Regions from separate parts of the Variovorax sp. Soil_C_12 genome, predicted to be linked through region 3. Evidence: predicted binding sites of a transcription regulator. Region 3 holds the regulator's gene; each other region holds the start of a gene.
The links. Region 3 encodes LexA, which represses DNA repair genes until DNA is damaged. Its sites were predicted from a motif close to ACTGTATNNNNATACAGT; they were not measured.
Positions count from the first base shown of each region.

Region 1 (3,698 bases), on a different contig from region 3:
GCTCGAGGTGCGGAACAGCACCGCCTGCGACTTCAGCGCCAGCCCGCCCTCGCGGTGCGCGAGCACCCGTTCGGCCACGAAGCGGGCCTGCTGGGCCTCGTCGGGCACCAGCACCAGCTGCGGCCGGCCCACCGAGGGCTTGTCGGTCCACAGGGTCTTGGCATGGCGCTCGGCCGCGGCCGCGATCACGGCGTTGGAGACGTCGAGGATGGGCTGGGTCGAGCGGTAGTTGCGCTCCAGGGTGACGATGCGCGCCGGCTGCGTGAACTGGCCGGGAAAGTCGAGGATGTTGCGCACCGTCGCGCCGCGGAAGGAATAGATGGCCTGGGCGTCGTCGCCCACCACGGTGAGGCCGCAGCCGTCGGGCTTGAGGGCGCGCAGGATGGCGGCCTGCAGCAGGTTGGTGTCCTGGTACTCGTCGACCAGCACATGGTCGAAGCGCGCGCCGATCTGCGCCGCGAGCGCGGGCTCCGCCACCATCTCGGCCCAGTACAGGAGCAGGTCGTCGTAGTCGAGCACCTGCTGTGCCTGCTTGGCCTCGACGTAGGCGCCGAACAGGCGCTTGAGCTCGGCCTCCCATTCGGCGCACCACGGGAAGGCCTGCGCCAGCACCTCGGCGAGCGGCGCGCCGCTGTTGACGACGCGCGAGTAGATCGCGAGGCAGGTCCCCTTGCGCGGGAAGCGGCGCTCCATGGCGGCCAGGCCGATGTCGCTGCGCACCAGGCCCATCAGGTCCTCGGCATCCCCGCGGTCGTGGATGGTGAAGCTGGCGTCGAGGCCGATCTGTGCCGCGTATTCGCGCAACAGCCGGGCGCCGACGCCATGGAAGGTGCCGGCCCAGGGCAGCGCCGGCGGCGCCTCCGAGCGCAGCCCGAGCACCTTCGCCAGCACCTGGCCGGCGCGCCGCTCCATCTCTTGCGCCGCACGGCGCGAGAAGGTCAGGAGCAGGATGCGCTGCGGATCGGCGCCGTGTGCGATCAGGTGGGCCACGCGGTGCGCCAGCGTGCTGGTCTTGCCCGAGCCGGCGCCGGCGATCACGAGCAGCGGGCGCGGGTCCGGCTGCGCCTCGCCGGCCCCATGCTCGACGGCCGCGCGCTGCGCCTCGTTGAGCTCGGAGAGCACAGCGGCGAGACGCTCTTCCTGACGCATGGGGACGGGGATCGCGATGCCGGTCCACTGCGTCATTGAAATGGCACCCGAGGGCCGTGCGAGACGGGATGCGATGCAAGGCGCAAAGCGCAGCAGTGCCAGACGGCATCGCGCGCATTTGTAACGCGGCAGCGCGCCCGTATCGCGCGGACAGCGGGTGCCATTTCAGTGACGCAGTGGACTACACATCGAGCGCGACTTTACTGGATATCCGTCCAGATCTCATCAGGAAAATGCAAGAGGCCGGTGACATAATCGCGCCTCGCTGCAACCGGAGACTCGGATGGAAACCGTTCCGCCTCGGCAGCTTTCAACTCTCCTGTGACGCGTCGTTGGCTGGGGATTTGAAAGCGCCCCCACCCTCGCCAACCGCCACAAGCATCACCCGGGAGTGAGCCATGCTCAACATCTTCACGCTCGCCAACGGGCGCCTCGTCCAGGAAGAAATCGAGGCGCTCGAGGAACTGTCGCAATTCCAGCCGATCTGGGTCGACCTCGAATCGCCCACGCTGGAAGAAAAGCGCTGGATCAAGCAGTACTACGGCCTGTCCATCCCCGAGGATGCGATGGACGAGGACATCGAGGAGTCGGCGCGCTTCTACGAGGAAGACAACGGCGAGCTGCATGTGCGCAGCGACTTCCTGATCGACGACGACGAGAACCCGCGCTCGGTGCGCGTGGCCTTCATCCTCAACCAGCACAACACCGAGCTGCGCAGCCGCGGCGTGCTGTTCTCGATCCACGACGAGGACGTGCCGGTATTCCGCCTGCTGCGCATGCGTGCACGCCGCGCGCCGGGGCTGATCGAGGATGCCAAGGAGGTGCTGCTGAAGCTCTTCGACGCCGACGCCGAATACTCGGCCGACTCGCTGGAGAACATCTACGACGAGCTGGAAGTCGCGGGCAAGAAGGTGCTGGAGGGCAACGTGAGCGACGAGCTGGCCGGCGAGGTGCTGGCCGCCATCGCCCGCCAGGAAGACCTGAACGGGCGCATCCGCCGCAACGTGATGGACACGCGCCGCGCGGTGAGCTTCATGATGCGCAGCCGCATGCTCAACGCCGACCAGTTCGAGGAGGCGCGGCAGATCCTGCGCGACATCGAGTCGCTGGACAACCACACGGCCTTCCTGTTCGACAAGATCAACTTCCTGATGGACGCCACCGTGGGCTTCATCAACATCAACCAGAACAAGACCATCAAGATCTTCTCGGTGGCCAGCGTGGCGCTGCTGCCGCCCACGCTGATCGCGAGCGTCTACGGCATGAACTTCAAGCTCATGCCGGAGCTGGAATGGGGCTACGGCTACGCCTATGCGATCGTGCTGATGATCGCCAGCGCGCTGGTGCCGATGTGGTACTTCCGCCGGCGCGGCTGGCTCAAGTAGGCTCGTTCACCTTCGCGCCGGGCAGCCCGGCCAGCCAGCCGTTCATCAGCGCCAGGCTGTAGCGGCTCGCCACCGCGGAGACGAAGCGCATGAAATCGGTGTGGGCCTGGTCGTCGGCGCGGTCCGAGATCGTGCGCACCGCCGCGAAGGGCACTCGGAAGTCGTGGCAGACCTGCGCCACCGCGGCCCCTTCCATCTCGCAGGCGAGCGCATCGGGCAGCTCGTGGCGCAGCGTCTCGCTGTCGGCCGCCCGGGCGATGAAGCGATCGCCGCTGACCACCAGGCCGCGATGCAGGCGCGGCGCGTGCAGCCCGAAGTCGTCGACCACCTGCCGACCCAGCAAGGCGACCGGATCGCGCAGCAGCCCTTCGGCCACGGCCGCCAGCGCATCGCTGATGGCGGTGTCGGTCGCGAAGCGCGCGTGCCCGGTCAGGGGCACCTCGTAACGGGGAAAGATCGGCGAGGCATCCAGGTCGTGCTGCAGCAGCCGGCTCGCCACCACCACGTCGCCCACCCGCACCCCGGGCGCCAGCCCCCCGGCCACGCCGGTGAAGACGATGGCGCGCACACCGAAGCGCTCCAGCAGCACGGTGGCGGTGGTGGCCGCCGCGACCTTCCCGATGCGCGACAGCACCGCCACCACGGTCTGGCCGTGCAGGTGCCCGACCCAGAAATCGCGGCCGGCGACACGCACGCGCCGCTCGTCGGGCATCGCGGCGAGCAGCGCGCCCAGCTCCTCCTGCATGGCAGCCACGATCGCGACCGGCGCCGCCACGGCAGATGCCCCGCTACTTCTTGCTGTCGCGCAGTTCGCGACGCAGGATCTTGCCCACCGGCGTCTTCGGCAGCTCGGTGCGGAACTCGATCACCTTGGGCTGCTTGTAGCCGGTGAGGTTGGCGCGGCAGAACTCGCGCACCTGGGCATCGGTGAGATCCGGGGTCTTCTTGACGATCACCAGCTTGACCGCCTCGCCGGTCTTGTCGTCGGCGATGCCGACGGCCGCGCATTCGAGCACGCCCGGCACCTGCGCCACCACATCCTCGATCTCGTTCGGGTACACGTTGAAGCCCGAGACCAGGATCATGTCCTTCTTGCGGTCCACGATCTTGAAGTAGCCCCGCTCGTCGACGATGCCCACGTCGCCGGATTTGAAGTAGCCGTCG
Region 1 covers NZ_JBDGIO010000008.1:193,117-196,814, reverse strand. Annotated here, with positions in the region: gene AC3A6X_RS22320 (ATP-dependent helicase) at 1-1,185, opposite strand, end outside; gene corA (magnesium/cobalt transporter CorA) at 1,548-2,534, shown strand; gene AC3A6X_RS22310 (5'-methylthioadenosine/adenosylhomocysteine nucleosidase) at 2,527-3,309, opposite strand; gene AC3A6X_RS22305 (long-chain-fatty-acid--CoA ligase) at 3,323-3,698, opposite strand, start outside.
Region 1: AC3A6X_RS22320 (ATP-dependent helicase) is a predicted target of LexA. The motif match lies at 1,352-1,369, and genes of this name have one in related genera.

Region 2 (3,698 bases), on a different contig from region 3:
TGGAGTCGCTGAGCTTGTTGAGCAGATCGTTGACCGACAGCACCAGCGGCACCACCTCCAGCGGCACCAGCGATTCGTCCAGCGGGCTCAGGTCGCCCGGCCGGCGCTCGCGGATGCGGGCCTCGATCACCGACAGCGGCTTGATGCCGCGCACCAGCGCCAGCCAGATCAGCAGCACCGCCAGCGGCAGGATCGCGAACTGGGGCAGCAGCACGCCCTTGATGATCTCGCCGGCCAGCACCGACTGCTTCTCGCGCGTCTCGGCCAGCTGGAGCAGGGCCGGGGACGACTCGGGCGTCGGGCCGGCGATCCACAGCGAGGCGACGCGCACCGGCTGGCCGTGCATCTCGCCGTTGTGCAGGTAGACCACGCCCGGCGCGGGCACCTCGTCGGTGTTGGGCTCCGGGACGTCGCGATCGCCGGCGAGCAGTTGGCCGTCGCCGTTCTGCAGCTGGAAGTAGATGTGGTCCGCATCGTGGGCGCGCAGGATCTCGCGTGCCGAGGGCGTCAACACGAAGGGCTCGCCGTCCGGCGTCACGTCCACCTCTTTCGCCAGCGCGCGGATGTTGTATTCGAGCGTGCGGTCGAAGGGCGCGTTGGCGATGCCCTGGGCCACCAGCCAGGTCACGCCGATGCTCACCGGCACCAGCAGCAGGAGCGGCGTGAGCATCCAATCGAGGATCTCGCCGAAGAGGGAGCGCTGCGCGCGCTGGAAGAGCTTCACCGAGCGCTTTGAAGACGGATCAGGGGATTTTTTCGAGGCAGTAGCCGAGGCCGCGCACCGTGGCGATGTGGATCGGACCCTTCTCGATCTTCTTGCGCAGGCGGTGGATGTAGACCTCGATCGCGTTGAGGCTCACCTCCTCGCCCCACTCGCACAGGCGCTCGACCAGCTGGTCCTTGCTCACCAGCCGGCCGGCGCGCTGCAGCAGCACCTCGAGCAGGCCGAGCTCACGCGCCGACAGCTCGATCATCTTGCCGTCGATGGTCGCCACCCGGCCGGCCTGGTCGTAGACCAGCGGGCCGTGCTTGATGGAGTTGCTGGTGGCGCCCATGCCGCGCCGCGTGAGCGCGCGCACGCGCGCCTCGAGCTCCTGCAGCGAGAAGGGCTTGGCCATGTAGTCGTCGGCGCCGTAGTCCAGGCCCTTGACGCGCTCCTCCACGCTGTCGGCCGCAGTCAGCACCAGCACCGGGAGCTGCGAGCCGCGGGCGCGCAGGCGCTTGAGGATCTCGAGGCCGTGCATGTTGGGCAGGCCGAGATCGAGGATCAGCAGGTCGAATTCGCTGTTGGTCATCAGCGCGGCATCGGCTTGCGAGCCGGTGGCCACGTGGTCCACCGCCGAGCCCGAGGTGCGCAGGCTGCGCAGCAGCGCATCGGCCAGCACCTGGTCGTCTTCCGCAATCAGTATTCGCATGCCGCGTCTCCACACATGGCGGGCTTGCGCGGGCCGCCGGGCCGTCTCCCCCTCGGGATTCTAGGCGGCCGCATAGGCTTCGAGACCGATGGAAACCACGGTGGCGATCTCGTCGCCGACGCTGGCGCGGAACTCGCCCTCGGCCTGCGCCACCGCCTTGCGGAAAGCCTCCAGCCAGGCCAGGCCGTCGGCGGTGAACAGCACGCGCCGGGCGCGGGCATCGCGCGCATCGGGGCCGCGCGTCACCAGGCCCCAGGCCTCGCACTGATCCACCAGCTTGCCCATGGCCTGCTTGGTCATGCCCGCGCGCTCGGCGAGTTCGGTCAGGCGCGAGCCGTCGCTCGACAGATGGCGCGTGATGTGGATGTGCGCCGCGCTCACCTGAGCGCGCGCCGCGAGGTTCGACAGCGCAAGGGGCACGTCGGCATCGTGCGCCATCAACGCGAGCACGCGCTCGTCAAAGCGGCGCATCGCGTGGCCCAGCAGGCGGCCCAGGTGGGTCTGGCGCCAAGCGTCGGGGTCGATCGGAAATGTGGGGTCTGTCACGGCTGATCGATAGTAAAGCAAACTGACCAAAAAATGGATTTACTCGAAGCCACCAACCCCTACACTACTGTTCAAGCATCCAGCCTGTGATTAAAAGCAGATTGAATGAATCCAACACAACCCATTGATCTTCAAGGAGTTTTCCACATGGACGCACTCGTCAAAGGCACCAGCATCTCGGTCGCAGGCAGCGAAAAAGCCAAGGCCCTGCAGGCTGCCCTGGCCCAGATCGAGAAGCAGTTCGGCAAGGGCACCATCATGCGGCTGGGCGAGGGTGAGGCGCTGGAGGACATCCAGGTGGTCTCCACCGGCTCGCTGGGCCTGGACATCGCCCTGGGCGTCGGCGGCCTGCCGCGCGGCCGCGTGATCGAGATCTACGGGCCGGAATCCTCGGGCAAGACCACGCTCACGCTGCAGGTCATCGCCCAGATGCAGAAGCAGGCCGGCACCTGCGCCTTCGTCGATGCCGAGCATGCGCTGGACGTGCAGTACGCGCAGAAGCTGGGCGTGAACCTGTCCGACCTGCTGATCAGCCAGCCCGACACCGGCGAGCAGGCCCTGGAGATCGTCGATTCGCTGGTGCGCTCCGGCGCCGTCGACCTGATCGTGGTCGACTCGGTCGCCGCGCTCACGCCCAAGGCCGAAATCGAGGGCGAGATGGGCGACTCGCTGCCCGGCCTGCAGGCGCGGCTCATGAGCCAGGCGCTGCGCAAGCTCACCGCCACCATCAAGAAGACCAACTGCATGGTCATCTTCATCAACCAGATCCGCATGAAGATCGGCGTGATGTTCGGCTCGCCCGAAACCACCACCGGCGGCAATGCGCTGAAGTTCTACGCCTCGGTGCGCCTGGACATCCGCCGCATCGGCACCATCAAGAAGGGCGACGAGGCGATCGGCAACGAGACCAAGGTCAAGGTGGTGAAGAACAAGGTCTCGCCGCCCTTCAAGACGGCCGAGTTCGACATCCTGTTCGGCGAGGGCATCAGCCGCGAGGGCGAGATCATCGACATGGGCGTGGCCGCCAAGATCGTCGACAAGTCAGGCGCCTGGTACGCCTACAACGGCGAGAAGATCGGGCAGGGCCGCGACAACGCGCGTGAGTTCCTGCGCGAGAACCCGTCGCTCTCGCGCGAGATCGAGAACAAGGTGCGCGAGTCGCTGGGCATTCCGCTCCTGCCCGAGGATGCGGGCGAGGCCGCTTCCGGGGGCTGATCACCAGTGATGGCCTCCAGCGCTCCTTCCCTCAAGGGCCGTGCCCTGCGCCTGCTCGGCCAACGTGAACATTCCCGCAGCGAGCTCGAACGCAAGCTCGCCAAATACGAGGAAGAGCCCGGCACGCTGGCGCGCGCGCTCGACGAGCTGGCCGCCAAGGACTTCATCAGCGAGGCGAGGGTGGTGCAGTCGGTGCTGCACCAGCGTGCGGGCCGTCACGGCGCGGCGCGCGTGCGGCAGGAATTGCTGCACAAGGGCATCGCGCCCGAGGCGGTCGCCGAGGCAATTGCCGCTCTGGCGGGCAGCGAGCTCCAACGGGCCCGCGAGGTCTGGCAGCAGCGCTTCGGCACGCCGCCGCACGATGCGGCCGAGCGCGCGAAGCAGATGCGCTTCATGCTGGCGCGCGGCTTCGCCGCCGGTGTCGTTGCGAAGGTGCTGCGCGAGGACTTCGAGGGCTGAGCCCGCCTCGCCGCCGCGGGCTCAGAGCCCCAGCATCAACTCGAGGTTTTGCACCGCCGCGCC
Region 2 covers NZ_JBDGIO010000008.1:39,279-42,976, reverse strand. Annotated here, with positions in the region: gene AC3A6X_RS21595 (sensor histidine kinase N-terminal domain-containing protein) at 1-724, opposite strand, end outside; gene AC3A6X_RS21590 (response regulator) at 744-1,415, opposite strand; gene AC3A6X_RS21585 (MarR family winged helix-turn-helix transcriptional regulator) at 1,476-1,961, opposite strand; gene recA (recombinase RecA) at 2,109-3,176, shown strand; gene recX (recombination regulator RecX) at 3,186-3,635, shown strand; gene argC (N-acetyl-gamma-glutamyl-phosphate reductase) at 3,657-3,698, opposite strand, start outside.
Region 2: recA (recombinase RecA) is a predicted target of LexA. The motif match lies at 2,028-2,045, and genes of this name have one in related genera.

Region 3 (3,698 bases):
AGTCGTCGAGGATCACGATGTTCATGGCGTGCCATTGTGCCTCGCACCATCTGCAGGGCTGCGTGCCGTGCGCCAGAAGCGCAGGGCGCTTCTGGGATATGCCCGCTCAACGCCCGCAGAATGCCCGCGGATGTACCCGTGCCCGGGCGCTCGGCGCGCCCGGCGGCGGGTCGCTGTCGTCAATGCAGGCGGCCGGACGACGGCGTTGCGCCGGCGGCTTCCAATGCGGCCAGCCGGTCGAGCTCGGCGCAGACATCGGCCATGCGGCCGGAGATCACGACCCGGCCCGTGCCCGGGCCGTTGGGTTGCGCATCGACCATGCGCACCACGCGCAAAGGACGGGCCGGCGCCGACAAGTGGGACGTTGGTGCGGCAGGACGCGCGGCGCAACTGGGCCGGATGCCGACGTAGCGCAGGCCGGCGGCGCTGCGGCGGCGCGACGGCATCCAGCGGCTGGCCAGCGATTGAAGGGGCGTGAACAGGTCGACGAGGCTGAGCAGAGCGATTCCCATGTGAACTCCATGAAGGTCAGAGATTGAACACAGGCAGGATTGCTGTCATCGGCCGCGACAGGGTGATGGCCCTCGGCCATACGCCCGCCACCTGTCGCAGCCGGTGGGGCGGCAGGGGTCGATTTCGCCCATGCCGCCTTGTGCGGAGCTACATCAGCATCGTGTTGCGGATCAGGCCGACAGCGAGGCCTTCGATCTCGAAAGGCTCGCCGGGCTGCACGATGATGGTGGGGTAGTCGGGGTTCTCGGCATGCAGCTCGATGACCTGCTTGTTGCGCTTGAGGCGCTTGACCGTGACCTCGTCGCCCAGCCGGGCCACGACGATCTGGCCGTTGCGGGCCTCCTTGGTGGCTTGCACGGCCAGCAGGTCGCCGTCCATGATGCCGGCGTCGCGCATGGACATGCCGCGCACCTTGAGCAGGTAGTCGGGTTGGCGCTGGAACAGCGTGTTCTCCACGTAGTAGGTCTGGTCCACGTGCTCCTGCGCCAGGATGGGCGAGCCCGCTGCCACGCGGCCGATCAGCGGCAGCGCGAGCTGTGCCATGCCGGGCAGCGACAACGAGAACTGGTTGTTGCGCGATTCGTTCAGCGAGCGCAGCGCGTCGCCCTTGAGGCGGATGCCGCGCGAAGTGCCGCTCACGAGTTCGATGACGCCCTTGCGTGCCAGAGCCTGGAGGTGTTCCTCGGCCGCGTTGGCGGACTTGAAGCCCAGTTCGGCGGCGATCTCGGCGCGCGTGGGCGGCGCACCGGTGCGCGCGATGGCGCTTTGGATCAGATCCAGAATCTGTTGCTGGCGGGCGGTAAGCTTGGCGGCGAACTGCATTGACGACTCCTTGCAGCACTGGCTGCATATCCAGTACCTGTATTTTTAACCAGTTTCCGGAGCTTTGGCAAGCCATGGCCGACAACAACAGCGAAATCAGGCGTCGCGTGATCGTGCTGGGCACGGGCGGCACGATCGCGGGCCGCGCCGCCAGCGCGGGCGACAACGTGGGCTACACCGCCGGCGAGGTGGGCGTGACCGAGCTGCTGGAGGGCATCGCCGCGCCCCCAGGCATCGTGCTGCAGACCGAGCAGGTGGCGCAGGTCGACAGCAAGGACATGAGCTTTTCGATCTGGCGCCGGCTGGCCGAACGCTGCGCCCATTGGCTGGCCGAGCCCGATGTCGCGGGCTTGGTCATCACCCACGGGACCGACACGCTGGAGGAGACCGCCTTCTTCCTTCAATCGGTGCTGGCGCCGTCCAAGCCGGTCGTGCTGACCTGCGCCATGCGGCCGGCCACGGCGCTGACGCCCGATGGCCCGCAGAACGTTCGCGATGCCGTTGCTGTTGCGGCCAGTGCCGGTGCGCGGGGCGTCGTAGCGGTCTGCGCGGGCACGGTACACAGCGCCTTCGATGTGCAGAAGGTGCACACCTACCGGGTCGATGCCTTCGATTCCGGCGATGCGGGACCGGTGGCCTATGTGGAGGAGGGCGCCTTGCGCGAGCTCAGGTACTGGCCCGCCTCCCCGTCCGAGCCGGCTCGCCGTTGCTTCGAGCTGATGCAGCAGGCCGAGCGCTGGCCTCGCGTGGAGATCGTGCTGAGCCACGCGGAGGCGCGCGGCAGCATCGTCGATGTCTTGATCCAGGAGCGACAGCCAGGCGCTGCCGAGCCGGTCCAGGGCCTGGTGCTCGCGGCCACCGGCAACGGCACGCTGCACGAAGCGCTGGAAGCCGCCGCGCTGCGCGCGCAGGCGGCGGGCATTGCGGTTTTGCGTGCCACCCGCTGTCTGCAGGGCCGCATTCTTCCCACGCCCGGCGCTGTGCTGCGCGATGCCGGCGCGCTGACGCCGGTGAAGGCGCGCATCGCCCTGGCGCTGGAATTGATGGCGACGGAGCCCGGCGGCTGAAGGCATGTTCGAGGCCCTGCGCTCGCACGCCTGGGTCTACCCGGCGCTGGAGGTGGTGCACATCGTCGGCATCGCGCTGCTGCTCGGCAACCTGGTGGCGCTCGAGATGCGGGTGTTCGGGCGCGCTGCCGTCTTGCCGATGCAGGCCATGGCCAAGCTGTCGCTTTCGCTCGCCATCGGCGGCTTCGGGCTCGCGGCGGCCAGCGGTTCGCTGATGTTCGCCACCCAGCCGGCGGAACTGCTGGCCAACCGTGCCTTCCTGGTCAAGATGGGCCTGCTGCTGGCCGCCGGCTTCAACGCCGGGTGGTTCCATGCGCGCGGGTCGCTGCGCAAACTCGATGGGCTGGCGCGGGTACAGATGCTGTTGTCTACTGCGATCTGGCTGGCCGTCGTGTTCTGCGGCCGATGGATCGCGTATTGAAGAAGGAGCTTGTCCGATGAAACGTCGCCACATCGTCATCGCCGCCGCATCCTTGCCACTGGCCACCCCGCTCGCCTTTGCGCACCATGGCTGGAGCAGCTTTGATCAGGACCGTCCGATCTACCTCGAGGGGACGGTGGCGAGCGCCCGCTGGCAGAACCCGCATGTGGAACTGTTGATCGATATCCCGCCGGGGCTGAAGGTGCCGGCCGACCTGGCAAAGCGGACGCTGCCGGCACAGAGCGCACCGGTCGATGGGCCGGGCCTGCTCGCACGGGCCGCGGTGCCTCGCCGAATCGATCGCCAGTGGGAGCTCGAGCTTGCGCCACTGACGCGCATGGAAGCCTGGAAGGTCGCGGAGATCAAGCCCGGCACCGCCGTCTCGGCGGTGGGCTTCACCTTCAAGGAGGAAAAGGGCGAGGCCGTGATGCGCGTCGAGTACCTGTTCGTCGACGGCAAGGTCTACGGGCTGCGCTCCAGCCCGGCCTGAGGATCGATCAGCTCGTCAGGGCAGCCAACGCGCGCTGGGTGATTTCTTCGACCGTGCCGACGCCGCTGATCGCGCGGTACTTTGGCGCGGCCTCGGGCTCGGCCTTGGCCCAGGCCGCGTAGTAGTCGACCAGCGGCCGGGTCTGCTGGCTGTAGACGTCGAGCCGGTGGCGCACGGTCTCTTCCTTGTCGTCGTCGCGCTGGATCAGGTCTTCGCCCGTCACGTCGTCCTTGCCCTCGGCCTTCGGCGGGTTGAACTTGACATGGTAGATGCGCCCGGACGCCGGGTGCGAGCGGCGGCCGCTCATGCGCTCGATGATGTCGGCGAAGGGCACATCGATCTCGAGCACGTAGTCGAGCTTGACGTTGGCCGCGCGCATGGCGTC
Region 3 covers NZ_JBDGIO010000021.1:72,814-76,511, reverse strand. Annotated here, with positions in the region: gene AC3A6X_RS33485 (D-2-hydroxyacid dehydrogenase family protein) at 1-25, opposite strand, end outside; gene AC3A6X_RS33480 (hypothetical protein) at 180-512, opposite strand; gene lexA (transcriptional repressor LexA) at 661-1,335, opposite strand; gene AC3A6X_RS33470 (asparaginase) at 1,410-2,402, shown strand; gene AC3A6X_RS33465 (hypothetical protein) at 2,407-2,823, shown strand; gene AC3A6X_RS33460 (DUF6152 family protein) at 2,840-3,313, shown strand; gene adk (adenylate kinase) at 3,321-3,698, opposite strand, start outside.